Regions from separate parts of the Streptomyces sp. NPDC008313 genome, predicted to be linked through region 2. Evidence: riboswitches for the same ligand, from Rfam matches in the RefSeq annotation. Region 2 holds a riboswitch; the other holds the start of a gene.

Region 1 (14,551 bases), on a different contig from region 2:
GGTGATCGCATGAAATGCGACATGACCGTGACCGCCCGCCCGGAACTACTTCAGGCCGGGGTACAGCGGGTGCTTGTCCGCCAGGGCCGAGACCCGGGCCTTGAGCGCGTCCGCGTCGTACGACGGCTTCAGCGCCTCGGCGATGATGTCCGCGACCTCGGCGAAGTCCTCGGTCCGGAATCCGCGCGTCGCCAGGGCGGGCGTGCCGATGCGCAGCCCGGAGGTGACCATCGGGGGACGCGGGTCGTTCGGGATCGCGTTCCGGTTGACGGTGATGCCGACCTCGTGGAGACGGTCCTCGGCCTGCTGTCCGTCCAGCTCGGAGTTCCGCAGGTCGACCAGGACCAGGTGCACGTCCGTGCCGCCGGACAGCACGTCCACGCCCACGGCCCGCACGTCGTCCCGGACCAGGCGCTCGGCCAGGATGCGGGCGCCGTCCAGTGTGCGCTGCTGGCGCTCGCGGAAGTCGTCGGTGGCGGCGACCTTGAAGGACACGGCCTTCGCGGCGATCACGTGCTCCAGCGGTCCGCCCTGCTGACCGGGGAAGACGGCGGAGTTGATCTTCTTGGCCAGCTCGGCCGTCGAGAGGATCACGCCGCCGCGCGGGCCGCCCAGCGTCTTGTGCGTCGTGGTGGTGACCACGTGGGCGTGCGGCACCGGGTTCGGGTGCAGACCCGCGGCGACCAGGCCGGCGAAGTGGGCCATGTCGACCATCAGGTACGCGCCGACCTCGTCCGCGACGCGGCGGAACGCGGCGAAGTCCAGCTGACGCGGGTACGCCGACCAGCCGGCCACGATCAGCTTCGGCTTCGACTCCTTGGCGAGCTTCTCGACCTCGGCCATGTCGACCTGGCCGGACTTCTCGTCCACGTGGTAGGCGACCACGTTGTACAGCTTGCCGGAGAAGTTGATCTTCATGCCGTGGGTCAGGTGCCCGCCGTGGGCGAGGTTCAGACCCATGATCGTGTCGCCGGGCTTCAGCAGCGCGAACATCGCCGCCGCGTTGGCCTGGGCGCCCGAGTGCGGCTGCACGTTGGCGTGCTCGGCGCCGAACAGCGCCTTCACCCGGTCGATCGCGATCTGCTCGACCACGTCGACGTGCTCGCAGCCGCCGTAGTAGCGGCGGCCGGGGTAGCCCTCGGCGTACTTGTTGGTGAGGACCGAGCCCTGGGCCTCCATGACCGCCACCGGAGCGAAGTTCTCCGAGGCGATCATCTCCAGGGTGGACTGCTGGCGGTGCAGCTCGGCGTCGACGGCGGCGGCGACGTCCGGGTCCAGCTCGTGCAGGGATGTGTTGAGAAGCGACATCAGTCGGAAGTCCTTAGAAGCCGGAGACTAGGAGCCGGAGAACTCGGAGTACTCGTCCGCGGAGAGCAGGTCCTTCGGCTCCTCCGAGACGCGCACCTTGAACAGCCAGCCGCCCTCGAAGGGCGCGGAGTTCACCAGCGACGGGTCGTTGACCACGTCCTCGTTGATCTCGGTGACCTCACCGTCGACCGGTGCGTACAGGTCGCTGACGGACTTGGTCGACTCCAGCTCGCCGCAGGTCTCGCCCGCGGTCACCGTGTCACCGACCTCCGGGAGCTGGGCGTAGACGACGTCACCGAGCGCGTTGGCCGCGAACTCCGTGATGCCGACCGTCGAGACGCCGTCCTCGGCGACCGACACCCACTCGTGCTCCTTGCTGTAGCGCAGCTGCTGGGGGTTGCTCATGGCCTGGATTCTCCTGTACGCGGTGGAGTGATGACGAACGGGGGACTGGTGACAAAGGGGTGAAAGCCGGGGAGTGGGCGCCTTCCGGCATGGCCGGAAACACCTCCCGCGGACCCGTGCGGGCCGATTGCGGCCGCCGGCCCCGGGAGCGGGCCGGGTGCCGCCGGGATCACTTCCGGCGCTTGTAGAAGGGCAGCGCCACGACCTCGTACGGCTCGTGGGTACCCCGGATGTCCACACCGACCCCGGCCGTGCCCGGCGCGGAGTGCGCGGCGTCGACGTACGCCATCGCGATCGGCCGGCCGAGCGTCGGCGACGGCGCTCCGGACGTGACCTCGCCGACCACCGTGCCGCCGATGACGACCTGGTACCCGGCGCGCGGGACGCGGCGGCCCTCGGCCACCAGCCCGACGAGCACCCGCGGAGGGTTCTCCGCGGCCCGCTCGGCGGCCTTCGCGAGCGCCTCGCGGCCCACGAAGTCGCCCTCCTTCTCGAACTTCACGACCCGGCCGAGACCGGCGTCGAACGGGGTGAGCGACGTCGTCAGCTCGTGCCCGTACAGCGGCATGCCGGCCTCCAGGCGCAGCGTGTCGCGGCACGACAGCCCGCAGGGGACCAGGCCGGCCCCGGCGCCCGCCTCGGTCAGCGCCTCCCACAGCCGCACGGCGTCACCGGGCGCGACGAACAGCTCGAAGCCGTCCTCGCCGGTGTAGCCGGTGCGGGCGATCAGGGCGGGGACGCCCGCGACCGTGCCGGGCAGGCCCGCGTAGTACTTCAGGCCGTCCAGGTCGGCGTCGGTCAGCGACTTCAGGATGCCGGGGGACTCGGGCCCCTGGACCGCGATCAGGGAGTACGCGTCGCGGTCGTCGCGCACCTCGGCGTCGAAGCCCTCGGCACGCTCGGTCAGCGCGTCCAGCACCGTCTGCGCGTTCGAGGCGTTGGCGACGACCATGAAGTGAGAGGACCCGGCCTCGGTCTCGGCGAGCCGGTAGACGATCAGGTCGTCGAGGATGCCGCCGTCGGCGCGGCAGATCATGGTGTAGCGGGCGCGGCCGACACCGACCGAGCCGATGTTGCCGACCAGCGCGAAGTTCAGCAGGGCGGCGGCGTCCGGGCCGGTCACGGTGATCTCGCCCATGTGCGACAGGTCGAAGAGACCGGCCCTGGTGCGGACGGCGAGGTGCTCGTCGCGCTCGCTGCCGTACCGCAGCGGCATGTCCCAGCCGGCGAAGTCGGTCATCGTCGCACCCAGCGAACGGTGCAGGGCGTCGAGTGCCGTGCGGCGGGGCACGGGTACAGAGGGATCGGAACTGCTCATCGGTGGGGCTCCCAAGGCATGACGGCAAGGCAGGACGGCGAGGCTGTCCTCCCCATCTGTCATCGGAACCTGAGAGGTTCACCACGACCCGGCGAACCGGTGGTCATGACTTGCACCTTGGGTGGGGCCACCGCTGGGCGGCCCGCTTTTCAGATGTGCCTCGCCCGCGCGGTATCGGGGCCTGAGAGATTCAAGGGAGGGACTTGCTCCTTCGGCGCCCCGGGGGATCACTGACGATCACCGGGAACTCTCCCGCGCGGATTCAAGCGGCCGGTATGCAGTTGGCGCGCACATCATTGCACGCGCCCCCGGTGTCCTGTAACCAGCCTGTGGCAGGACACGGACGGAAACAGGAGGCCAGGCCCATTACCTTTTCTTTACACTCGATGGGGACGGGACTTTGGACCCGAGGGGGAGGACGATCACGGTGAAGAGGACCACGTCGTACGCGACGGCTTCGGGCCTCGCAGTGCCCGAGGCGGCCCGGGGCGCCGCGCTGCCCGAGCGGACCGCCCCCGTCACCCGGGCGTGCGGTCCCCTCCCGACGGCCGTCGTCCGCGACCTCAGGCAGCGCTCCGGGCGCAGCCCGCACGGGCTGTACTTCGGCGCCCACGACATCGTCGCCGTCACCGGGCTCCCCGGCAGCGGCAAGTCGACCCTGATGCGCCGGGCCGTACGAGGCGTCGGCATCGACTCCCAGGACACCCGCGACCGCTGGGACGGCCGCGCCCCGCGGTTCCTCCCGTACGCCGTCTACCGCCCGCTCGTCCGCCTCGCGCACTACGCCGGCCTGCGCCGGGCGCTGCGCCGCGGCACGGCCGTCGTCGTGCACGACTGCGGCACTCAGGCCTGGGTGCGCCGCTGGCTGGCCCGCGAGGCCCGCCGCCGGGGCGGCGCGCTGCACCTGCTCCTCCTCGACGTCACCCCGGACGCCGCACTCCGGGGCCAGCGCGAGCGCGGCCGGGGCGTGACCCGGTACGCGTTCGCACGGCACCGCGGCGCCTGGGCGCGGCTGCTGCGCTCCGTCGAGAAGGGCGACCTGCCGGACGGCTGCGGCTCGGCCGTCCTCATCGACCGGGCGGCGGCGGACGTACTGCGCCGGATCGAGTTCGGCGGCACCCGTTAGGGTTTCCAGCCGCACCAGGCGTACAGCGGTCCCGAGCAGGTGGTAGGCAGATGGACATCCCGGCACAGGCACACCCCCGTCCGCACGGCGGATGGCCCGGCAACGAACTGGAGGAGGTGCTGTCCGCCTCCCTCGGCGTCCCCTCGGCGGGCGCCCGGATCGTGGAGGTCCTCGGCCGCAGCCTCCTCTGGATCCCGCTGCCGGCCGGCGGGGGCCCGCACAGCGGCCCCCTCGACCTTCCCACGATGGAGATCGAGGGCCAGGCGTACGTGCCCGTCTTCAGCTCCGAGGAGCAGTTCCGCGGCGTCGCGGGCAGCCACATGTCGTTCACCGTCGCGCCCGCCGTCGAGTTCGCGCGCGGACTGCCCCCGCAGGTCGGCCTGGCCGTGAACCCGGACGGCGTGGTCGGCGTGCCGCTGCCGCCGCCCGCCGTCGCCGAGCTGTGCCGGGCCGGGCGCACCCCGCTGGACGGGCCCGCGAGCGGCGGCCGGGTCGTCCTGTCCGAACCGGACTGGCAGGACGACCCGGTGGACTTCCTGTCCGCCGCCTCCGCCGAGTTCGAGACCACCGGGACCGTGCTGAGCGCCCGCCGCTGCCTGGCCTCCGTCGAGGGCGCCGACCCCGTGCTGTTCATCGGCGTCGAGCTGTCCTCCTGGGAGGCCGGCGTCCGCACGCTCCCGCTGGACGCCCTCGGCCGGGCGCTGGGCCGCGTCCCGGTCGACCGCCCGGTGAACATGGTCTTCCTCGACGCCGCCCAGGACCCGGTCGGCGACTGGATGCGGGCCCAGGTGCGCCCCTTCTACCAGCGGCAGTACTGACGTGCCGGGGCGGCCGCTTCGGGCACACCCGCCCGGGGCCACACGGACGTGCGACACCGCGCGTCAAGTTGCTGTCAGGATCGACGCTTAAGCTGGTTCCATGTCCTGGTCGAGGTGTTGACGGAAAGTCGATACGGGGTCCGGTGACACCAGGGCATATGGGGTGGGTTCACGTGATTTCTTCTCCGAGGGGCGGTTGAGGGTGAGCGCGTCGGGCACGGCCGCGGCCGGTCAGGTCGAGCACATGCTGCGCCAGGTGACGCCCGGGCGTTACGACGCCTACGAGGCGCTCCTGCGGGCGCTCGCGACCCCGTCGGCGGGCCAGGTCTGGATGCTGCTCTGGCACGGCCAGGCCGGCTCACCCGACGCCCAGTACGGGCACATGGACGTCGAGGGCCTCGGGTACGCCCCCTGCGTCACCTCCGCCCAGGAGCTCTCGGCCAGCGGCTGGAGCCGCTCGTACGAGGTGGTCGACGGCCTCGACGTCGCCCGCACCCTCTACCCCGACCACTACGGCCTCTGGCTGAACCCGCACGCCCCCGGCGGCGGGGTCGGCATCCCCTGGCTGGACCTGCGCCGGATCGCCGAGGGCATGGAGCGCCAGCCCGCGGGCCCGCTCAGGCTCTCCGAACCCGGCATCGAGATCCCGCAGTTCTACGCCCTGCTCACGCAGAACGCGCACCGCACCCCCGCCGTGCGCACGCTGCGCCGCGCCTGGGTGCAGCCCGCGCTCGGCGCGCCGTACCTGGCCATCGGGCTCGACGTGTACGAGACGTCCCCGGCCGCCGTCGACTCCGTGCGGGGGATGATGCAGCAGTCCATCGGCGCCGTCCCGGACGGGCTGCCCGTGTCGACCGTCGCGATGTCCGACGAGTACGACCCGGTGGCGATGTGGCTCCGGGCCCACGCGCGACCCTTCTACGACCGTGAGGCGCACGGCTCCCCGGTGCAGGCCCCGGCGGCCGGCGGTTACGGATACCCGCAGCCGCGGGCCTACTGACCCGGCTCCCGAAGCACCGGCCGCACGCCGGTGACCTGCGCTTCCGCGGGGACAACGACAGCATGTCCGAATCGGGCGCGATGAGCGGTAAAAGGGGCCTAGTGCCTGGTTGGGCACCGATTGCCCGTGTCCGCCCCCCGTTACCCGCCGTCCGGATAACGGAACCCTGCAGACAGCATCACGTTTACGCATCCATTCCCCGTCAAGTCTGGCAACAGATCGCCAACGCGTTGAAGACTCCCGCAACAAGGGGTTGTTCGCCCCTGTGTACGACGGACTGATCACGCCGCTACAGCGGCATGTGTGGGCCGGCTACCGCCGGTTGAGAGGGGTCCCTGCCAGATGACGGCACCACTGCACGAGCCGACCGCGGAAGCGGCTCCGAGCCCGGCCGAGGAAGCGGCGGTCAGCACCGCCGACGCGAAGGCGGTTCAGGGGCGTTCACTCGGCCGGATCGCCTGGGAGCGCCTCAAGCGGGACAAGCTCGCCCTGAGCGGCGGCGTCGTCGTGCTCGTGCTGATCCTGATCGCGATCCTCGCTCCGGTGATCGCGAACCTGATCGGCCAGGACCCCGAGTCGCACCACGAGGAACTGATCGACCCGCTGTTCTCGACGCCCACGGGCTCCCTGGGCGGCATCAGCGGCGACCACCTTTTCGGTGTCGAACCGGTCAGCGGCCGCGACGTGTTCGCCCGCATCATCTACGGTGCCCGGGTCTCGCTCCTGGTCGGCTTCCTGTCCGCCCTGGTCGCCGTCGTCCTCGGTACCGTCCTCGGAATCCTGGCCGGCTTCTTCGGCGGCTGGATCGACGCGCTGATCAGCCGGGTGATGGACGGTCTGCTCGCCTTCCCGCAGCTGCTCTTCATCATCGCGCTGGTGTCCGTCATGCCGAACGAGATGCTGGGCCTCACCGGCACCGGCGTCCGTCTGTTCGTGATGATCCTGGTGATCGGCTTCTTCGGTTGGCCCTATGTCGGCCGCGTGGTCCGCGGCCAGACTCTCTCGCTGCGCGAGCGCGAGTACGTGGAGGCGGCGCGCAGCCTGGGCGCCGGGCGGTTCTACATCCTGTTCAAGGAACTGCTGCCCAACCTGATCGCGCCCATCATCGTGTACGCGACGATGATGATCCCCACGAACATCCTCACCGAGGCCGCGCTCAGCTTCCTGGGCGTGGGCGTCAAGCCCCCCACGGCGTCCTGGGGCCAGATGCTGTCCTCGGCGATCGACTACTACTCCTCGGACCCCATGTACATGGTGATCCCGGGTGTGGCGATCTTCGTCACCGTGCTCGCCTTCAATCTCTTCGGTGACGGCGTGCGTGACGCGCTGGACCCGAAGGCTTCCCGCTGAACTGCCGTACCCCCAGGGCTGGTGTACTCATCCGCCGGCCGTTTCCATCATTTCGGAGGATCCGAGATCGTGACTACCCAACGCGCCACAAGGCGCCGTAAGCAGGCTGTGGCCGCCGCTGCCGTGGTCGCGGCATTGCTGTCCACGGCGGCGTGCGGCGGCGACGACAAGGGCGACGGCGGTTCGAAGAACGGCGCGGCCGGCTTCAACGCCGCGAACAACAAGGTCGCCAACGCGTCTGCCAAGAAGGGCGGCGAGCTGAAGTTCGCCGGTACGCAGGACGCCGACTCGTGGGACACCACGCGCGGCTACTACGGCTTCGCGTGGAACTTCATGCGCTACTACAGCCGCACGCTCGTCACGGGCAAGGCCGAGGCCGGCCCCGCGGGAGCCGAGATCACCCCGGACCTCGCCACCGGCCTCGCCAAGGTCACGGACGACGGCAAGACCTACACGTACACCCTGCGTGACGACGTGACCTGGGAGGACGGCAAGCCCGTCACCTCCAAGGACATCAAGTACGGCATCGAGCGCCAGTGGGCGCAGGACGTCCTCGCCGGCGGTCCGGTCTACCTGAAGGACATCCTCGACCCCAAGGGCGAGTACAAGGGCCCCTACAAGGACAAGTCCAAGGACCACCTCGGTCTGAAGGCCATCCAGACGCCCGACGACAAGACCATCGTCTTCAAGCTCCCGAAGGCGAACTCGGACTTCGAGGACATGCTCGCGCTGGCCTCGGCCTCGCCGGTCCGCCAGGACAAGGACACCAAGTCCAAGTACGGTCTGCACCCGTTCTCCTCGGGCCCGTACAAGTTCCAGTCCTACAGCCCGGGCAAGGAACTCAAGCTGGTCCGCAACACCGAGTGGAAGCAGTCCTCGGACCCGGTCCGCAAGGCGCTGCCGGACAAGATCTCGATCAAGTTCTTCACCAACGCCAACGACCTGGACCAGCGCCTGCTCGCCGGCGACTACGACCTGGACCTCGCGCAGACCGGTCTCTCGCCGCAGGGCCGCACCACCGCCCTGAAGCAGCACAAGGGCAACCTGGACAACCCGGTCTCCGGCTACATCCGGTACGCGGTCTTCCCGCAGACGGTCAAGCCGTTCGACAACGAGCACTGCCGCAAGGCCGTGATCTACGGGGCCGACCACAAGTCCCTGCAGACCGCCCGCGGTGGCCCGGTCGCCGGTGGTGACATCGGCACCAACATGCTCCCGCCGTCCGTCCCGGGCTCCGAGGGCCAGAAGTACGACCCGTACGGCATCGCCAAGAACGACGGCGCCGCCAACATCGCCAAGGCCAAGGAAGAGCTCAAGGCCTGCGGCAAGCCGAGCGGCTTCAAGACCACCATCGCGGTCCGCAACAACAAGCCCGTCGAGGTGGCCACGGCCGAGTCGATGCAGGCCTCGCTGAAGAAGATCGGCGTCGACGCCCAGATCGACCAGTACGACGGTGCGCAGACCGCCGGCATCATCGGCAGCCCTTCCAACGTGAAGAAGAAGGACTACGGCATCATCATCATGGGCTGGGGTCCGGACTTCCCGACCGTCCAGGGCTTCGGTCTCCCGCTGTGGTCCGGCAAGTACATCCTGGACAGCGGTAACAACAACTTCGCGATGATCGACGACAAGACCATCAACGGTCTCTTCGACGACTACGTGAACGAGCTGGACGATACGAAGAAGACCCAGCTCGCCACCGAGATCAACCACAAGGTCATGGAGGGCGGTTACTACCTGCCCTTCACCTTCGAGAAGTTGCTCAACTTCCGTTCGAACCGGCTGACCAACGTCTACACGACCGACAACTACAGCGGTCAGTACGACTTCCTCAACCTCGGCGTGAAGTAAACCCGACCGGCGCACCCGCCATAAGGCACGAAAGGCAGGTGAAGGCCGGAGCGGTGTGAATCGTGGGCCACCGGAAGACCTCCGGTGGCCCACGGTCCCGCCGCCGGGCCGAGAGCAGTGCTCGCTTACCTCATCAGGCGGCTCTTCGCTGCCATAGTGATGCTGGTGGCCATCATCCTGGTGGTCTTCTGCATCTTCTTCCTCGTCCCGCGGTGGGCGGGCGTCGACCCGGCCACGATGTTCGTGGGCAAGCAGGCCGACCCGCAAGCCATCGAGGGTGTGCGGCAGAAGCTCGGACTGGACGAACCGATCTTCGTTCAGGTCTGGGAGTTCTTCAAGGGCATCTTCGCCGGCCGGACATACTCCTCCGGTGGTGACGTCGTCAACTGCTCGGCGCCCTGCTTCGGCTACTCCTTCCGCAGCGAGCAGGCCATCTGGCCGCAGATCACCGACCGTTTCCCGGTCACCCTGGCGCTCGCGCTGGGCGCCGCCCTGCTGTGGCTGGTCTTCGGTGTCGCGGCGGGTGTGCTCTCCGCGCTCAAGCGCGGCACTCTCTGGGACCGCGGTGCGATGGTCGTCGCCCTTGCCGGCGTCTCCCTCCCCATCTACTTCACGGGTCTGCTGTCCCTGGCGATCTTCGCGTACGGCAGTGGGCTCGAACTGTTCGACGCGCAGTACGTTCCGCTGGAGGACAGCTTCACCGGCTGGCTCGGCGGCATGATCCTCCCGTGGGTCACGCTCGCCTTCCTCTACGCGGCGATGTACGCCCGCATCACCCGCGCCACCATGATGGAGGTGCTGGGCGAGGACTACATCCGTACCGCCCGGGCCAAGGGCCTCACGGAACCGGTCGTCATCGGCAAGCACGCCATGCGCTCCACGATGACGCCGATCCTCACCATGCTCGGTATGGACCTCGGCGCCCTCATCGGCGGCGCGATCCTCACCGAGACCACCTTCAGCCTCCCCGGACTCGGCGCGGCCGTGCTCCAGGGCATCCGTGAGAAGGACCTGCCCATCATTCTGGGCGTCACCCTGATCACGTCGCTCGCGGTGATCGTCGCCAACCTCGTCGTGGACATCCTGTACGCCGTGATCGACCCCCGAGTGAGGCTCGCATGACCGAACTCAGCAAGAGCGGAGCAGCGGTCGGCGAGCCCGTCAAGAGCTCGCACACCCCCTCCGCCTTCCTCGAAGTCCGCGACCTGAAGGTCCACTTCCCGACCGACGACGGCCTGGTCAAGTCCGTCGACGGGCTGAACTTCACGCTGGAGAAGGGCAAGACCCTCGGCATCGTGGGCGAGTCCGGCTCCGGCAAGTCGGTGACCTCGCTCGGCATCATGGGCCTGCACACCGCCGGCCAGTACGGGAAGCGCAAGGCGCAGATATCCGGCGAGATCTGGCTGGACGGCACCGAACTGCTGTCCGCCGACCCCGACCACGTGCGCAAGCTGCGTGGCCGCGAGATGGCGATGATCTTCCAGGATCCGCTGTCGGCCCTGCACCCGTACTACACGATCGGTCAGCAGATCGTGGAGGCCTACCGGGTCCACCACGACGTCGACAAGAAGACCGCGAAGCGCCGCGCCGTGGAGATGCTCGACCGCGTCGGCATCCCGCAGCCGGACAAGCGCGTCGACAGCTACCCGCACGAGTTCTCCGGCGGTATGCGCCAGCGCGCCATGATCGCCATGTCGCTGGTGAACAACCCCGAGCTGCTCATCGCGGACGAGCCGACGACCGCCCTCGACGTCACCGTCCAGGCGCAGATCCTCGACCTGATCCGTGACCTGCAGAAGGAGTTCGGCTCCGCGGTCATCATCATCACCCACGACCTGGGCGTCGTCGCCGAGCTCTCCGACGACATCCTGGTCATGTACGGCGGCCGCTGCGTCGAGCGCGGACCGGCGGAGAAGGTGTTCTACGAGCCCCGCCACCCCTACACCTGGGGCCTGCTCGGCTCGATGCCGCGGCTCGACCGCGACCAGACCGAGCGCCTGATCCCGGTCAAGGGCTCCCCGCCCTCGCTGATCAACCTCCCGTCCGGCTGCGCCTTCAACCCGCGCTGCCCGTACGCGGACGTCCCCAAGGACAACGTCACCCGCACGGTCCGCCCCGAGCTGACCGAGGTCGGCGGACGGCACTGGGCCGCCTGCCACATGACGCAGGAGCAGCGGGAGCGTATCTGGACCGAAGAGATTGCGCCGAAGCTGTGAGCGACAACGCCAAGGACAACGAGGGCACCGCGGTGAGCATCCCCGCGCAGAGCGACGGTGCCACGCGAGGGGCGACTCTCACGAAGGACGCCGCTCCCGGCGAGACCCTGCTCAAGGTGACCGGGCTGCAGAAGCACTTCCCCATCAGGAAGGGCCTGCTCCAGCGCCAGGTCGGCGCGGTCCGCGCGGTCGACGGCCTCGACTTCGAGGTCCGCTCGGGCGAGACGCTGGGTGTCGTGGGCGAGTCCGGCTGCGGCAAGTCCACGATGGGCCGGCTGATCACGCGGCTGCTCGAACCCACCGGCGGCACGGTGGAGTTCGAGGGCACGGACATCACGCACCTCGGCGTCGGCGGTATGCGCCCGATGCGCCGTGACGTGCAGATGATCTTCCAGGACCCGTACTCGTCGCTGAACCCGCGCCACACGATCGGCACGATCGTCAGCGCCCCCTTCAAGCTCCAGGGCGTCACGCCCGAGGGCGGCGTCAAGAAGGAGGTGCAGCGGCTGCTGTCGGTCGTGGGGCTCAACCCCGAGCACTACAACCGCTACCCGCACGAATTCTCCGGCGGTCAGCGCCAGCGCATCGGCATCGCCCGCGCGCTCGCCCTGAAGCCGAAGCTCGTGGTCGCGGACGAGCCGGTCTCCGCGCTGGACGTCTCCATCCAGGCGCAGGTCGTCAACCTCCTCGACGACCTCCAGCAGGAGCTCGGCCTCACGTACGTGATCATCGCGCACGACCTCTCCGTCGTACGCCATGTCTCGGACCGGATCGCGGTGATGTACCTCGGCAAGATCGTCGAGCTCGCCGACCGGAACTCGCTGTACAAGGCGCCGATGCACCCGTACACCAAGGCGCTGATGTCGGCGGTGCCGATCCCCGACCCGAAGCGCCGGGGAGTGAAGAGCGAGCGCATCCTGCTCCAGGGCGACGTGCCCTCGCCGATCGCCCCGCCGAGCGGCTGCCGGTTCCACACGCGGTGCTGGAAGGCGACGCAGATCTGCAAGACGACCGAGCCGCCGCTCCTGGAGCTGAGGCCCGGCCAGCAGGTCGCCTGTCACCACCCGGAGAACTTCGAGGACCAGGCACCGCAGGACACCGTGCTCCTCTCGGAGGCGCGCGAGGCGGTCGAGCTGGTTCCGGACGCGGTGCTGGCGGCGGACGCGGGGCAGAAGTCCCGGGTCGAGAAGTCGGAGACGGCGGCGAAGCTGGAGAAGGCGGAGACGCCGAAGAAGACGCTGAAGGCCGAGACGGCGGAGGGGGCACCGGCTGAGGCCGCCGCTCCGGCCCCGGCTTCGGCTGAGGCCGCGGCTTCGGACGTGTCCTCGGCTCCGGACGAGGCCGCCGCTTCCGAGACCGAGGCCGAGGGTGCGGCTGAGCCGGACGCCGACGCCGACGCCGACACCGGGACCGACGCCGACACCGGTACCGACGGGGACGCCTCCGCCAAGAAGTAGTCGGGGAGCGGGGGGCCGCCCGTGATCGGGCGGCCGTCCGGCAGGACGAGAACGGGAAACGGGAGAGCGCACCGCGCTCTCCCGTTTCCCGTGCCGTGCGGGCCGTGAGTAAGAATGTCGGGTGTCTCAGCAACTGTTCACCCCGTCCGTCCAGCACACGCTCGACCTGATCGGCATCTTCGTCTTCGCGATCTCCGGCGCCCTGCTGGCCGTGCGCAAGAACTTCGACGTCTTCGGCATGGCCGTCCTCGCCGAGGTCACCGCGCTGGGCGGCGGCCTGCTGCGCGACGTCGTCATCGGCGCTGTGCCCCCGGCCGCCTTCACGGACCTCGGGTACTTCATCACGCCGATGTTCGCCACACTGCTCGTCTTCTTCCTCCACCCGCAGGTGGAGCGGATCCAGGTCGGCGTGAACGTCTTCGACGCCGCGGGGCTCGGCCTGTTCTGCGTGGCGGGCACCACCAAGGCGTACGCGTACGGGCTCGGCCTCACCGCCTCGGCGGCCCTCGGGCTGGGCACGGCGGTCGGCGGCGGTGTGCTGCGCGACGTGCTGGCCAACGAGGTGCCGTCGCTGCTGCGCTGGGACCGCGACCTGTACGCCGTCCCCGCCATCGTGGGCGCCACGATGGTCGCCCTGTGCCTGCACTACGACGCGCTGACGCCGTTCACCTCCGGCCTCGCCGTGGTCACCGCCTTCGTCCTGCGGCTGCTCGCGATGCGGTACCACTGGCGGGCACCCAGGGCCTGGCACCGGCGGTCGACGGTGCGCGAGGTCGAGGACTGAGGGCCGGGCGGGTGGCCGGAGCCGACAAGGCGCCGCACAAGGCGCCGCACAAGGCGCCGCACAAGGCACCGCACAAGGCACCGGCACAAAAGCTACCGCTTAGTAATTACGTGTTGTACCGTTCTCCCATGTCAGAAGCAGCTCTCGTACAGGCGACGATCGGCGACAGCGAGTTCGACCGGGACACCGCGGTCACCCTGCGCGAACCCGGCGTCTACGACATCGACCTCTCCGCGGGGTGGACGATCATCACCGCGGTGAACGGCGGCTATCTGCTGGCGGTGCTCGGCCGTGCGCTCGGCGAGGCCCTCCCGCACTCCGACCCGTTCACCATCTCCGCGCACTACCTGACCGCGTCCCAGCCGGGCCCGGCCCTGATCCGCACGGACGTCGTACGGACCGGACGGACCCTGTCGACCGGGCAGGCCTCGCTCTTCCAGTACGACGAGGAGGGCCGCGAGGTCGAGCGGATCCGCGTGCTCGCCTCCTACGGCGACCTGGACACGCTCCCGGACGACGTGCGCACCAGCGCCGAGCCGCCGGCGATCCCGCCGATGGACCAGTGCTTCGGTCCGCAGGACGGTCCGTCCCCCGTCCCCGGCAGCTCGGCCATCACCGACCGCCTGATGCTCAAGCTCGACCCGGCCACCCTCGGCTGGGCCCTCGGTGCGCCGTCCGGCAAGGGGGAGATGCGGGCCTGGTTCGGCCTCGCGGACGGCCGGGACGCGGACCCGCTGTCGCTGCTGCTGGCGGTCGACGCGCTGCCGCCGACGGCGTTCGAGATCGGGCTGTCCGGCTGGGTGCCGACCGTCGAGCTGACGGTGCACGTCCGCTGCCGCCCCGCTCCGGGCCCGCTGCGCGTCTCCATCACCACGCGCAACCTCGCCGGCGGCTTCCTGGAGGAGGACGCCGAGGTCT
Region 2 (14,551 bases):
GGCACATGATGACAGGCCACGACAGGAGCGTCACCCCCGATAACACCTGTCTCAGAGCATGGACCCCGGCGACCGGGCAGGCCGGCCGTGCTCAGAAGCCGGCACCGCCGCCCGGGGCCGGCTGCCCGCTCACCACACGGGTACGGGGCCGGCCGCGCTCCGTGCCTTCCGCCACCCGTGCCACCCCACCCGCCTCCGGATCCGACGCCGGGTCCGACGCGGCATCCGTCCCCGTGCCGTCAGCCGCAGCGGCCTCGATCCGGTGCGCCAGCCCGGCCGCGTCCACGCCCACGCGGGCGATCACTTCCGCTGCCCGCGACCGGGGGTCCACGAGGACGGCCGCCAGCAGGTCGAGCCCCCGGGGATGCGCGTCACCGCGTCGCCCGGCGCGCTCGCACGCGTGCTCCAGCGCCTCCGCCGCCACGGGCGACCAGCCGGCGCCGGGGGCCGTCACCGGCGCCGTTCGGGACACCTCGGCCGCGCTCTGCCAGCGCAGCCCGTAGCCGATGCTGCGCTGCACGAGGTAGCCGAGCAGCCGCGCGAGGTGCTGACCGTCCTCGAAGACCGCGCGGACCCCGGGGTCCGACTCCAGCAGGGCGTGCAGCAGGTGGGCCGTGTCGATCTGCCGGTCCCCGTCACGCACCGCCCTTCTGCGCGCACCGGCGACCACCGAGGCCAGCTCGGCAGTGAGCCTGGCGTCGATTTCCGCGTGCTTCGGACCGCTCCCGGCGGCCGCTTGCTGGGAAGTTCGGGATCGCACTGTCCCACCTCATCAGCCTCTCCGGGCGAACACATCCTCGGTGGGCACCATGTTCCCGTCCCACGGAGGTAGTGCACGGGCGGGCGGTCCTCCTTCTTACGGATGACATCGCGCCGACATCGTTTCAGGGGCGCGCGCCGCCTCGTCCCACACCCGGCGCGTACCGCCGGACGCCCGCCGCTCAGCACGACCCCGGCCTGCCGCCGGCCCCACCCGGTCCGTCGGCGCGGCATGACGAAGGCGTCCCGCTGAATCGCTTCAGTGGGACGCCTCACCGGGCCGGGGCCCCAGGCCCCCGGCCGGTCAGTCCTCGTCGGCGAGGATCAGGTACAGCTTCTTGCGGGCCTCGTTGATGACCGAGAGCGCCTTCTCGCGCTGGTCCTTGCTGCCGGTCTTCCAGACCTGGCCGAAGGCCTCCATGAGACCGAAGCCGGCCTGCCGGATCTCGTTCAGGGATTCCCAGTCGACCCCGCGCCCGGCCTCTTCCCACGGCGCCTCGGGCCCCTCGTCGGCCGCAGCGCGGCCCGACTCGGTGAGCGAGAACAACTTCTTGCCGCCCTCGCTGGCGCTGGTGATCAGGCCCTCGTCCTCCAGCAGCTGGAGGGTGGGATAGACCGAGCCGGGGCTGGGCTTCCACGCCCCGCCGCTGCGCTCGGCGATCTCCTGGATCATCTCGTAGCCGTGCATGGGCCGGTCCTTGAGCAGGGCCAGGATCGACGCGCGTACGTCGCCGCGCCGCGCCCTGCCCCGGGGCCCGCCCCGGCCTCCCCGTCCGCCCCAGGGGCCGGGGCCGAAGCCCGGTCCACCGAAGCCGGGGCCGCCGTGTCCACCCGGCCCGAAGGGCCCGAAGGCCCCGCGCAGCCCCTCGAAGCCGCCCCGACCCCGATGGCCCGGACCGCCGTGCTGTCCATGTCCGTGTTCGTGTCCGTAACCGAATTCCGGCCCGAATGCCTGTCCATGGGAACGCATCGCCATCACTCCATTCCATCGTTGATCGATCGCGATGCCTCAACGATATATCGCGAACTCGCGTCCGACAACCCCCTGGAGAACCTCGCGGGAGCCCACCGAGGTCTCCGCGTCCGCGATTTACATAAACTATGAATATAAAAAGACTATGCTTCGACCATGAGTCGTCACGACACCGAATCCGGTGCGTCCGCCGCCATCGGGGCAGCCCTCTACGGCCTGGCCACCAGGGCCGCGAGACGCCTGCCCCGGGACATGACCCTGACCTCCGCCGCGACCCTGGCCACCCTGGACCGGACCGGCCCGCGGCGCATCACCGATCTGGCGGCGGTCGAGGGCGTGACCCAGCCCGCGATGACCGCCCTGGTCCGGGTGATGGAGGAGTCCGGCCTGGTCGAGCGGCGGGGTGACGCGTCCGACAAGCGGGTCACCCTGGTGTGCCTGACCGAGGCCGGCGCCTCCTATGTCCGGACGCGGCGCCAGGCGGGCGTCCACGCGTTCGAGCGGCTGATCGGCGAGCTCACCGGCGACGAGGTCGAGGCGCTGGTGGCGGCCCTGCCGGCGCTGAGGCATCTGGCGGAACTCGAAAGCCAGGACCGCGAAGGGCCGAGGCAGTGACCGGGCAGCCGGTCGGCGGGAGTGCGGTGAAGGCGTTCCCGGTGGCACGCTCCGAGACGCGGCTGCTGGTCCCCGCCCTGATGTTCATCGCTCTGGTGGTGGCGGCGGTCGCCAGCCTCGGGACGCCGCTCATCACCAGCGTGGCGACCTCGTTCCACGTCTCGCTCGGCAGCGCCCAGTGGACGCTGACCGTCGCGCTGCTCAGCGGCGCCGTCGCCACGCCGGTCCTGGGCCGCCTAGGAGCCGGCCCTCACCGGCGCGCCACGATCCTCGCCACGCTGATGGTCGTCGTCGCCGGCAGCACGCTCACCGTGCTGCCGCTGCCCTTCGCGTGGCTGCTGGCCGGCAGGGCGGCCCAGGGCGTCGGGCTCGGGCTGACGGCGCTGATGATGGGCGTGGCCCGGGACCACCTCCCCGAGAAGCGCGGCGCGGCCGTGATCGCCCTGATCTCGGTGGTCTCGGTCATCGGGGCCGGCGTCGGCTACCCGCTGGCCGCACTGCTCGCCGAGTTCGGCGGGGTACGGGCCGCCTACGGCCTCGGCCTGGTCGTCACCGCCGCCGCCCTCCTGACCGCGTGGCGTTCCATGCCCGAAGCCCCCGAGGGCCGCTCCGCCCACGTGGACGTGGCAGGCGCGGTCGTCCTGGCCGCTGCGCTGCTCCTGGTGCTGTTCCTCGCCGGCGAACGGGATCTGTGGAGCCGGCACCTCGCCATGGCGGCGGGCCTCGCCGTCGTCGCGGTGGTGCTGCTCTGCTTCTGGGCCGTCATCGAGCTGCGCAGCACGACGCCCCTGGTGGATGTGCGGGCGGTGCGGCACCCGGCGGTCGCCGGGGCGAACCTCGCGATGTTCTTCGGCGGGATCGGCATGTACCTCCTGCTCACGCTCATCACCCGGTACGCGCAGACGCCGCACGGCGCCGGCTACGGTTTCGGGCTGACGACCTTCGTCGCCGGGCTGGTCCTCGTCCCGTTCTCTGTGCTGGGGTTCGTCGCCGGCAAGCTCACGCCGCGGGTCCGGACGCGGATCGCCGACCGCCTGCTCCTGGCCGGCAGCGCCGTCGTGGTCGGCGGCGGGTTCGCCCTGTTCGCGGCGGCCCGGTCGGACCTGGCCGAACTGTTCGCGGCGATGGGCGTGCTCGGCTTCGGCGTCGGCGGCTTCTCGGCCGCGATGCCCGGCGTCATCCTGGCCGTCACCCCCACGAGCGAGACGTCCAGCGCCATGAGCTTCAACTACGTCGTCCGCAGCGTCGGGTACTCCCTGGGCAGCGCCATCGGCGGCCTGATCCTCGCCGCGGGCACCGGCCCCGGCCGCCTCTTCCCCGACGACAGCGCCTACACCACCGCGGCGCTGGCCGGCATCGGCGCCATGGCGATCACGACGCTGGCAAGCCTCGCTCTCGCCCGCCGACGCACGTCCGAGACCAACCCGTAAGTCAGATGCGCTCATTTCCGACACTGGAGGTTCCATGCCCAAGGGCTACTGGGTCAGCGTCTACCGCGCCATTGCAGACCCTGCGAAGCTGGCTGCTTACGACAAGCCGGCCGGTCCGGCCGTCGCGGCCGGGGGCGGTCGGGTCCTCTCCCGCGCCCAGCCGGGTCGTGGCGTATGACGCCGGAATCGCCGAGCGCACCATCCTGATCGAGTTCGACAGCTTCGAACAGGCCGTCGCGGCGCGCGAGAGTGCGGCCTACCAGGAGGCGCTGGCCGCCCTCTCCGACGGCGTCGAGCGCGACTTCCGCATCGTCGAAGGCATCGACTGACCTAGGTTCTTTCGTTCGGATCAGGCCGGGCTCGCGGGGTCCGGCCTGATCCGAACGAAAGACCCTGGGTTCCGTCTCGACACGTACGGTCGCCGCGGGCCACCGGGGTGGCCAGGGACCAGATCGTTCAGGGCGTGGGACGGGTGAGCCCTCGAAGGCGGTCCAGATCCCCGGGATTGGCCTTGGCCTGCGGCCCTGGCCGCCCTCTAGCGTCGTCCTATGCGCATCCGAATCGTCGACGCCTTCACCGACCGCCCCTTCTCCGGCAACCCGGCCGGTGTGCTCCTGCTGGACGCCTTCCCCGACGACGCCCGGCTCGGGAACATCGCCCTGGAGGTCAACCACGCCGAGACCGCGTTCGCCCACCCTCTCCCCGGGGGAGGCGAGGCCGACTGGGCGCTGCGCTGGTTCACTCCCGCCACCGAGGTCGCGATGTGCGGTCACGCCACGCTGGCCACCGCGCACGTCCTGCACTCCACCGGCGCCCACCAGGGGCCGGTGCGGTTCGCCACGCGCAGCGGGGTGCTCATCGCCACGCCGCACGAGGACGGGTCGATCACCCTGGACTTTCCGACCGCGCCGCTCACCCCGGTCGACGTCCCGGCGGGCCTCGCCGAGGCCCTGGGCGCGGAGCCGCGCTCGGCCCTCGACACCGGCCCGAACGTGGGCGACCTGCTGGTGGAACTCGCCGACGAGCAGACCGTCCTCGATCTCGCCCCCGACTTCCGGGCTCTCACGCGCCACTCCGAGCGGGGCGTCATCGCGACCGCCCTGGCCGCCGATCCGTCACACGGCTACGACTTCGTCTCCCGCTGCTTCTTCCCGAACGTCGGCATCGACGAGGACCCGGTCACGGGCAGCGCCCACACGGCCCTGGCCCCCTTCTGGTCCGAACGTCTCGGCAGGGCAGGTCTCACCGGGCGTCAGGCTTCGCGCCGCTCCGGGCTCGTCCGCACCGAGGTCCGCGGCGAACGCACCCTGCTCACCGGCCGCGCGGTCACGGTCATCGAGGGCGAACTGCTCGCCTGACGATCACGCCGGGCACCCTGAGGCCGCACGCCGGAGCGTACGGCGCCCGACGCTCCGGGCGGGCGGCCGTCACGGCGTGGGCAGCCACCCGACCCGGCCGGCCAGCAGGGCGTATCCCACGAAGGCGCCGATGTCGAGCAGCGAGTGCGCCACCACCAGCGGCCCGACGCGGCCCCAGCGGCGGTACAGCCAGGCGAAGACCACACCCATCGCCATGTTGCCGACGAAGCCGCCGACGCCCTGGTAGAGGTGGTAGGAGCCCCGCAGCACCGAACTCGCCACCAGAGCGGTGCCCGGGCTCCAGCCCAGTCGGTCGAGGCGGCGGAGCAGATACCCGACGACGATCACCTCTTCGAGGACCGCGTTCTGGATCGCGGAGAGGATCAGCACCGGGTACTTCCACCACACGTCGGGCAGGGCCTCGGGCACCACGGTGAGGTTGAACCCGAGGCCCCGGGCCGCCAGGTAGAACGCGATGCCGGTGCTGCCGATCACCGCCGCGAGCGCGGCGCCACGGCCGAGGTCGGACCACGGCCGCGTACGGTCGAACCCGAGCGTGCGCAGCCCCTCTCCCTCGCGCACCAGGAAGTGCGCGACCAGCGCCACGGGCACCAGCGCCGAGGCGATGCCGAAGAGTTGCCAGGCCAGGTCGAGCCAGGGGCGCCCCGGAGCCGCCGACGCGTTGAGGGTCGCCGCCTGGTCCTTGAGCCCGCCCGGTTCGGTGACCGACCCGACGAAGCTGATCAGCGCCGACACCCCGCTCGCGCCGAGCGAGAGGGCCAGCACGAGGATCGTCTCGTCACGGAGGATCTGCCGTGGGGACCGCTTCACCGGAAGGGATGCGCCCGCCGGCCCCGGCTCCGCCTGCACTGCTGCCTCCCGCTGAGTAGTCCCGCACCACCGCCCCGCCGGTCCGGCTCTCCGACGACTCGGCGACGTGACGCGTGACGACGTGACGCGTGACGACGACGACGATCGCGTGCGACAGGCCGGCGAGGCGACGGGGCGACACCGCGGGGAGGTCACAGCATGCCCGACGCGCCCGTCACGGACGGCACCGGCCCCCGGTGACGGGCGCGCCGCTCGGCGCGCGGGCGACCACGACAGCGGCCCGGCCGAGGCACCCTGAGCTTCGGCCCACAGCCCCCCGGCGTCGGGCCGCTCACCCACTCGCCCGGCGGGACCCTCCGGGCGTCGTCCGGGAGATGCCGAGAAGAAGGTGTGCCGCCCTCACCCCAGCGGCACGGGCTCCTACAGCCCCACCGGCCAGGTGTGCACGGGCTCCCCCAGCCGCGACAGCTCGCTGTAGCGCCGGGTCGTCGCGGCCAGGGCGGCCTCGCGGTCGAGACCCTTCTCCAGCGCCCGGTGGAAGGTCGCGGCCTGCCAGCTCGCGCCGTTCGTCCGGCGGCGGCACCCCTCCTCGATCACTCCGAGGTAGAAGTCCCGGTCGGCGGGCTCGATGCCCCAGGCGTCCAGCCCCGCCGCGGCCAGCGGCAGCAGCTCGTCGCGCACCAGGTGCACGGCGTCCACCTGCGCGGTCCCCGCGTACCGGCCCCGGCGCGGCCACTCGAGGCGCGCGTCGATCCCGTACCGGCAGGCGGCGTCGAAGTTGGCCTCGGCCGCCTCGAACGGCAGCCTCGTCCACACGGGCCGCGCGTCCTCGGCGAGGGCGCGGACCACCCCGTAGTAGAAGGCGGCGTTGGCGACCACATCGGTGACCGTGGGTCCCGCGGGCAGGACGCGGTTCTCGACACGCAGGTGCGGCGCGCCCTCGGCGATCCCGTACACGGGCCGGTTCCAGCGGTACACCGTCCCGTTGTGCAGGACGAGTTCGGAGAGCTGCGGGACGCCTCCCTCGTCGAGCACCTTCAGCGGGTCCTCTTCGTCGCAGATGGGCAGCAGCGCCGGGTAGTAGCGCAGGTTCTCCTCGAACAGGTCGTGCGCCGAGGTGATCCACCGCTCGCCGAACCAGGTCCGCGGCCGCACTCCCTGCGCCTGGAGCTCCGGCGGCCGGGTGTCGGTGGACTGCTGGAACAGCGGGGGCCGCGACTCGCGCCACAGCTCGTGACCGAAGAGGAACGGGGAGTTGGCGCCGAGGGCGACCTGCACGGCCGTGACCGCCTGCGCCGCGTTCCACACGTCCGCGAAACGCCCGGGAGTGACCTGGAGGTGGAGCTGCACCGAGGTGCAGGCCGCCTCCGGGGCGATGGACTTCGACGTACAGACCAGCCGTTCGACGCCGTCGATGTCGAGTTTGAAGTCCTCGCCGCGGGCGGCCACGATCTGGTCGTTGAGCAGGGTGTAGCGGTCGACGTCGGACAGGTTCGAGGAGACCAGGTCGTCCCTGCCGAGGGTCGGCAGAATGCCGATCATCACGATTCCGGCGTCGAGCTCCTTCGCTTTCCGGTGGGCGTACGCCAGTGACGTGCGCAACTCCTCGGCGAGCCGGTCGAAAACGCGGCCGCCCAATCGGTGGGGAGCGATGTTGACTTCCAGGTTGAACATGGCGAGTTCTGTCTGGAAATCCTGACTGGCTATGCGCTCCAGTACTTGTCCGTTCATCATTCTCGGCATGCCGTCCGGACCCGCCAGATTCAACTCGATCTCCAGGCCCATCAGATTCCTGGGCCGATCGAACCGCTGCTCGTCCAGCAGCCGCGCCAGCCCCGTCAGACACTGCTGGAGCTTCTCGCGGTAACGCCGGCGATCGGACAGGTCGAACGGCCCTGCCACGACCTTTTCCCCCATCGAAGTGTCCTTCCTCGGATGGGCAGGCCGACACTCCGGCCGCTGATGTCCACGGTCACGGAGGATGATGCCCCCCAAACGCGATCCATAACGCCCCCCGGACTGCCCGCCGGCCGCTACCCTGGACCGGACAGGCTCCAGGCACATTCACCGGGCATGAAGCACCACGCAGTTTCAGCTCACTGCGGCCTCGTGAAAAACGCCGACGACAATCGGCCGACCGCATCGGCGGCATATTCCGAGGTCATCGCCGAGTACCCGTCCGGAATCGGGATGAAACCCTTCGTTTTGCCGACCTGATAACGCCTTGTTCTTCATATTGACGACGGGTAGCTGAAACACCATGTGAACACCTGTCGTATAAACTTGCCGAACGAGGCAGAGAGTTGGCGCTCGCGGTCGTGGGTCCTGGCGTCGAGTCGACGTGCGGCAGGCATCACCTTGATGGCAGGGTCCGGCCCCGCCACCTCTGACCTCGAGAGCTGACAGCGCCGTCCGCCCCCGCCCTCGCGCCACTGTGCCTGTCGAATTGAGAGGCGATCCACCATGCCCCTGCTTGTCCCGCCGGCTCCCGCGCCCGCCCTCCGCACCGTCCTCACCGCTCTCGGTTCCCCCACCGCGGTCAGTGAGGCCCGCACACCCTCCCTGCGGACCGCACAGGGACCCTGCACGCCCGATCTCCCCCTGCCGGTCCACGTCCTGGACCAGGCCACTCCGGCGGGGACGCCGACCACCCGGCTGGCCGGATGGCGCTTCCTCATCCGCTCGGGCGACCGCGCGGTGGCCGCCGCGGAGACCGTGCTGACGCCCGACGGCTGGGCCTTCTCCCGCTTCTTCGAGGGGCCGTACATCGCCGCGACCGAGCGCGCCCTGCGTCAGGCGGAGAGCGTGCAGCAGCCCTACCAGGCCCGTCTGCTGTCCGTACCCGAGCTCTACATGCTCACGCTCTGGCTGCACGGCGACCTCACGGCGGACGGGGACACCGGCCATCCCGCCGCCACGGACCTCCTGGTGCCGCTCGCCCCGGCGCCTCCGGGCATCGCCTCCCACCGTCCGCACCGTGTCGCCGACCTGCTGCCGGTCCTGACGCTGCGGCTCACCCCCGCGCCCCTGCTCAGCTCGCCCGCCTGACACCCGGCCCGCACCGCACCCCCGCCGCCGCACACCCGTGCCCCGCCGCCGCCCGCCGGCCGCGGGGCACGCCGGCGCCCGGACCAGTCCCATACGGCCACGCCGAACCACCCGAAGGGACAGTGCAGTTGCACTGAACCGTCCGCGTGGGTGACGCGTCATCAACCTGTGAGAAGCGCTGCTGCCAAATCCCTGCGGATTGACGCCCGTAGGGCAACACTGGGTCCTGACCACACACACAAACGGGGGGCGGCATGAGTACATCAAGCCGCAGGACAGACACCACAGCCATCACTCACATCACCACCCAGCGAGAGATCCCACCCATGTGCCAGCACCAACCACCGTGTCCCTCAGCCGACTCCGCCGACCGGGAAGCCGCTGTCCTCGTGGCACACCACCCGGAGCAGGGCTGGAGCCTGCTGTGCAACGGCGTTCTGATCTTCGAGGACACCGGTGAGCTCCTGCCGGACGGGCAGATCATCGCCCCGCACCGTCCGCTGGGCGCCGACACGGTGATGACGGCGGCCTGAGCCGTCCGCGCACCACTCACCACCGAGGGCGGCCGCGGCCGCCCTGACAGACGAGGGGCCGGCCCGGAGACACTCCTCCGAACCGGCCCCGACGCATGTCCGTACGCGACTACTCGTCGTAAGCGTCCAGCGGCGGGCAGGAACAGACCAGGTTCCGGTCGCCGAAGGCCTGGTCGATGCGGCGCACCGGCGGCCAGTACTTGTCGGCGGCCGAGACCCCGGCCGGGAAGACGGCGTCCTCGCGGCTGTAGGCGTGCGTCCACTCGCCGCCCAGCGACGCCGCGGTGTGCGGCGCGTTCCGCAGCGGGTTGTCGTCCGCCGGCCACTCGCCCGCGCCGACCCTCTCGATCTCGGCACGGATCGCGATCATCGCGTCGCAGAACCGGTCGAGCTCACCGAGGTCCTCGGACTCGGTCGGCTCGATCATCAGGGTGCCGGCCACCGGGAACGACATGGTCGGCGCGTGGAAGCCGTAGTCGATCAGGCGCTTGGCGATGTCGTCGACGCTGACGCCGGTCGCCTTGGAGAGCGGGCGCAGGTCGATGATGCACTCGTGCGCCACCAGCCCGCCGGGGCCCGTGTAGAGCACCGGGTAGTGCGGCTCCAGGCGCTTGGCGACGTAGTTCGCCGACAGCACGGCCACCTGCGTGGCCCGCTTGAGGCCCTCGCCGCCCATGAGACGCACGTACGCCCACGAGATCGGCAGGATCCCCGCGGAACCCCACGGCGCGGCCGAGATCGGGCCGACGCCCGTCTCCGGCCCGGCGGCGGGCTGCAGCGGGTGGTTCGGCAGGTACGGGGCGAGGTGGGCGCGGACACCGACCGGGCCGACACCCGGGCCGCCGCCGCCGTGCGGGATGCAGAAGGTCTTGTGCAGGTTCAGGTGGGAGACGTCGCCGCCGAAGTGGCCCGGCTTGGCGAGGCCGACCAGCGCGTTCAGGTTGGCGCCGTCGACGTAGACCTGGCCGCCCACCTCGTGCACCTGGGCGCAGATGTCGGCGACGTGCTCCTCGAAGACACCGTGCGTCGAGGGGTACGTGATCATCAGCACGGCGAGCTCGTCGCGGTGCCGCTCGATCTTGGCCCGCAGGTCCTCGACGTCGATCTCGCCGTCGTCCGCGGTCTTCACGACGACGACCTTCATCCCGGCCATCACGGCGCTCGCGGCGTTCGTCCCGTGCGCCGAGGACGGGATCAGGCAGACGGTGCGCTGTTCGTCGCCGTTCGCGCGGTGGTACCCGCGGACGGCGAGAAGACCGGCCAGCTCGCCCTGCGAACCGGCGTTGGGCTGCAGCGACACGTTGTCGTAGCCGGTGACCTCGGCGAGGCGCTCCTCCAGCTCACGGATGAGCGTGAGGTAGCCCTGGGCCTGCTCGGCGGGCGCGAAGGGGTGCAGCGAGCCGAACTCGGGCCAGGTGACCGGCTCCATCTCGGTGGTCGCGTTGAGCTTCATCGTGCAGGAGCCCAGCGGGATCATGCCGCGGTCGAGCGCGTAGTCCCGGTCGGAGAGCCTGCGCAGGTAGCGCAGCATCGCCGTCTCGGAGCGGTACTGGTGGAAGACCGGGTGGGTGAGGTACTCGTCGGTCCGCAGCAGCGCCGCGGGCAGCGCGTCCGCCGCCGCCCCGTCCAGCGCCTCGATGTCGCCGTCGACGCCGAACGCGTCCCAGACGGCGGTCAGCCGCGCCCGCGTGGTCGTCTCGTCACAGGCGATCGACACGTGGCCGGCGTCGGCGAGGTGGAGGTTGACCCCGCCCCGGCGCGCGGCGGCGACGATCTCGGCGGCCTTGCCGGGCACCCGAACGGTCAGCGTGTCGAAGTAGGCGCCGTGCACCACCTCGGCCCCGCCGGCCCGCAGCCCCTCGGCGAGGACGGTGGCGTAGCGGTGGGTGCGGCGAGCGATCGTGCGCAGTCCCTCGGGGCCGTGGTAGACGGCGTACATGCCGGCCATGACGGCGAGCAGCACCTGCGCGGTGCAGATGTTGCTGGTGGCCTTCTCGCGCCGGATGTGCTGCTCACGGGTCTGCAGGGCGAGGCGGTAGGCCTTGTTGCCGTCCACGTCGACGGAGACGCCCACCAGCCGGCCCGGAAGACTGCGCGCGAAGGTCTCGCGGACCGCCATGTATCCGGCGTGCGGGCCGCCGAAGCCCATCGGGACGCCGAAGCGCTGCGTCGTGCCGACCGCGATGTCGGCGCCGAGCTCGCCGGGCGAGGTCAGCAGCGTGAGCGCGAGCAGGTCGGCGGCGACGGTGACGACCGCGCCGAGCTCGTGCGCCTGGTCGACGAGGGGCTTCAGGTCGCGTACGGCACCGGAGGCACCGGGGTACTGGACCAGCACACCGTTGATCTCACGCTCGGCGATCCCCGCCGGGATCCCGTCGCTGAGGTCGGCGACGACGACCTCGACACCGGCCGGCTCCGCGCGGGTCTGTATCACCGCGATCGTCTGGGGCAGGGCGTCCGCGTCGACGAGGAAGAGGCCCTTCTTGTTCTTGCCCATCCGCCGGGACAGCGCCATGGCCTCGGCGGCCGCGGTGCCCTCGTCGAGCAGCGAGGCGCCCGAGGTCGGCAGGCCGGTCAGCTCGGCGACGACGGTCTGGAAGTTCAGCAGCGCCTCCAGGCGGCCCTGCGAGATCTCCGGCTGGTAGGGCGTGTACGCCGTGTACCAGGCCGGGTTCTCCATGACGTTGCGCAGGATCACCGGGGGCGTGAAGGTCCCGTAGTAGCCGAGCCCGATCATGGAGCCGAGGACCTCGTTGCGGTCGGCGAGCTCGCGCAGTTCGGCGAGCACCTCGGCCTCCGTGCGCGCACCGGGCAGGTCCAGGGCGTCGGCGTTCTTGATGACGTCCGGCACCGCGGCGGCCGTCAGCTCGTCGAGCGAGCCGTAACCGACCTGCGCGAGCATCTTCGCCCGGGCCTCGGAGTCGGGGCCTATGTGACGCTGCTCGAAGGGGATTCCCTGTTCGAGCTCGGAGAGCGGAATGCGACTGGCGGTCATTGAGGAGGCCTCCTGGTCGATACGACCTTCGAGGGGCACCACGGCACGGGTACCCCGACGGCCTCCCCCTCTGTCATATCAACCTGAGAGCTTCACCGGTCCGCCCTGGGGCGTGCCGGTTTTCACCGTCGGTGAGAGCGGAAGCCGTCGACACCCGCTCTGCTTTCCAGAGTGACCTCGTCCATGCGGTACGTGAGCCTGAGAGATTCCGGGGAGGATTTGCTCCTTCGGCGCCTCCGGTGTCTTCCGGAGGACTCTCCCGCACGGGGTCAGCGGCCATCGCCAGCCTACCAGCGGGGAGGGAGCACGAGTCCTCGAGTGGCCGCCTCACGGGATGTGCCCTTTTGTAGTGACTAGGCACGATGCACGCAGTGACGCAGTGACGACGGGCGACCTTGTGGAGGGACCGTGCAGACCGACATCGATCCGCGGAGCCTGATCGGCCGCAGGGCGTTCGACCGCAACGGCACCAAGATCGGCACGATCGACGAGGTCTACCTCGACGACGCGACCGGCGCCCCGGAGTGGGCGGCGATACGGACCGGTCTGTTCAGCAGGGACGCCTTCGTGCCGCTGGAGCCGAGCGAGCTGGTCGAGGGCGCGTTGCGCATTCCCTTCGACCGGGCCCTGATCAAGGACGCCCCCGACTTCGGTGTGGGCCGCCATCTCTCACCCGAGCAGGAGCTCCAGCTCTACCACCACTACGGGCTGGACGTCGCCTCCCCTCCCCCGCCGGACCGCGACTTCGGTCGGCTGGCGGGCAGCGGCGAGACCTGATCCGCGGCCTGGTCCGCGGCCCGGTCCGCGGGCCGCGCCGTCGCGGGGCCGGGCTCGGCGGCGGCGGCCGGGTCCACCAGCGGCAACGGATCCGCCGGCTCCAGCTGAGGGTCGTCCGTCCGGAACGTCCGCACACGGCCGGGCGCCGAGTACGGCGTCTCGAAGCGGACCGTGACCCGCCCGACCCCGCTGCCCTGCACCCACCCGTGCCCCCACTCCGCGTGGCGCACATCGTGACCCGCGGGCCATCTCCGCTCGGCCGGCTCCGCCGGTGCCCCGGCCGGCCCCGCGGCCGGGGCGTCACCGACCGGTTCGCTCCCCGCGTCCTTCTCGGCCCCGGCACGCTCCTCCGCCGCAGCGGCCTGCGCGAACAGGTCCTCCTGCGTGTAGTCGGCCAGCCCCGTGACGCCGACCCCGAGCAGCCGCACGCCCCCGGTCGTGTCCACCGCCTCCAGCAGCCGCGCGGCAGCCTCCCGCACCACCGCCGGATCGTCCGTCGGTCCCCTCAGCGTCTCCGAACGGGTCAGCGTGGAGAAGTCGTACCGCCGCACCTTGAGCACCACGGTCCGTCCCGACCGTCCCGTGCCCCGCAGCCGCCCCACGCACCGGTCCGCGAGCCGCTGCACCTCCACGCGGACCCGCACACGGTCGTGGATGTCGACGTCGTAGGTGTCCTCCACCGACACGGACTTGCTGTCCCGCTCCGCCACCACGGGCCGCTCGTCCTGGGCGAGCGCCATCGCGTACAGGGCGTGCCCGTGGGCCTTCCCCACCAGCCGCACCAGCTCGTCCTCGCCCGCCTCGGCGATCTCCTCGACGGTGGTGATGCCGCCCCGCCGCAGATGGTCCCCCGTCGCGGGCCCGACGCCCGGCAGGGTGCGCACGGACATCGGACCGAGCAGCGCGCGCTCGGTCCCCGGCTCTATCAGGACGAGGCCGTCCGGTTTCGCCTGCTCGGAGCCGATCTTCGCGAGCATCTTGGAGGCGGCGAGCCCCACCGAGCCGGTCAGCCCCGTCACCGCGCGGATGTCCGCGCGGAGCTTCGCTCCGGCCAGCCGCGCCGAGGCGGCGTCCCAGGCGCTCCCTCCGGCCTCCAGGTCCACGAACGCTTCGTCCAGGCTCAACGGCTCCACCAGCGGGGAGAGCTCTCTCAGCAGCCCCATCACCTGCTCGCTGATCTCGCGGTAGAGCCCGAAGCGAGGCACCAGATACGCCGCGTTCGGTGCCAGACG

Evidence for each region. Region 2 has a riboswitch for glycine ahead of gcvP (aminomethyl-transferring glycine dehydrogenase). Riboswitches for the same ligand answer to the same signal wherever they lie in the genome.
Region 1: another riboswitch for glycine. It lies ahead of gcvT (glycine cleavage system aminomethyltransferase GcvT); the one in region 2 lies ahead of gcvP (aminomethyl-transferring glycine dehydrogenase).

The regions. Positions count from the first base shown of each region.
Region 1 covers NZ_JBIBFR010000030.1:29,428-43,978, forward strand. The annotation lists gene glyA (serine hydroxymethyltransferase) at 46-1,308, opposite strand; gene gcvH (glycine cleavage system protein GcvH) at 1,336-1,713, opposite strand; gene gcvT (glycine cleavage system aminomethyltransferase GcvT) at 1,883-3,031, opposite strand; glycine riboswitch at 3,191-3,296, opposite strand; gene ACFY93_RS30550 (AAA family ATPase) at 3,453-4,157, shown strand; gene ACFY93_RS30555 (enhanced serine sensitivity protein SseB C-terminal domain-containing protein) at 4,208-4,975, shown strand; gene ACFY93_RS30560 (enhanced serine sensitivity protein SseB C-terminal domain-containing protein) at 5,178-5,975, shown strand; gene ACFY93_RS30565 (ABC transporter permease subunit) at 6,318-7,325, shown strand; gene ACFY93_RS30570 (ABC transporter substrate-binding protein) at 7,395-9,176, shown strand; gene ACFY93_RS30575 (ABC transporter permease subunit) at 9,294-10,298, shown strand; gene ACFY93_RS30580 (oligopeptide/dipeptide ABC transporter ATP-binding protein) at 10,295-11,392, shown strand; gene ACFY93_RS30585 (dipeptide ABC transporter ATP-binding protein) at 11,389-12,849, shown strand; gene ACFY93_RS30590 (TRIC cation channel family protein) at 12,971-13,633, shown strand; gene ACFY93_RS30595 (acyl-CoA thioesterase domain-containing protein) at 13,762-14,551, shown strand, end outside.
Region 2 covers NZ_JBIBFR010000011.1:9,259-23,809, reverse strand. The annotation lists gene ACFY93_RS16325 (EamA family transporter) at 1-5, opposite strand, end outside; gene ACFY93_RS16320 (Clp protease N-terminal domain-containing protein) at 92-760, opposite strand; gene ACFY93_RS16315 (helix-turn-helix transcriptional regulator) at 1,064-1,738, opposite strand; gene ACFY93_RS16310 (MarR family transcriptional regulator) at 1,985-2,347, shown strand; gene ACFY93_RS16305 (MFS transporter) at 2,344-3,777, shown strand; partial or broken gene ACFY93_RS16300 (DUF1330 domain-containing protein) at 3,812-4,106, shown strand; gene ACFY93_RS16295 (PhzF family phenazine biosynthesis isomerase) at 4,326-5,135, shown strand; gene ACFY93_RS16290 (type II CAAX prenyl endopeptidase Rce1 family protein) at 5,205-6,005, opposite strand; gene ACFY93_RS16285 (glutamate-cysteine ligase family protein) at 6,387-7,883, opposite strand; gene ACFY93_RS16280 (hypothetical protein) at 8,040-8,183, shown strand; gene ACFY93_RS16275 (hypothetical protein) at 8,430-9,014, shown strand; gene ACFY93_RS16270 (DUF5999 family protein) at 9,341-9,547, shown strand; gene gcvP (aminomethyl-transferring glycine dehydrogenase) at 9,657-12,542, opposite strand; glycine riboswitch at 12,719-12,814, opposite strand; gene ACFY93_RS16260 (PRC-barrel domain-containing protein) at 12,951-13,319, shown strand; gene ACFY93_RS16255 (DNA polymerase IV) at 13,244-14,551, opposite strand, start outside.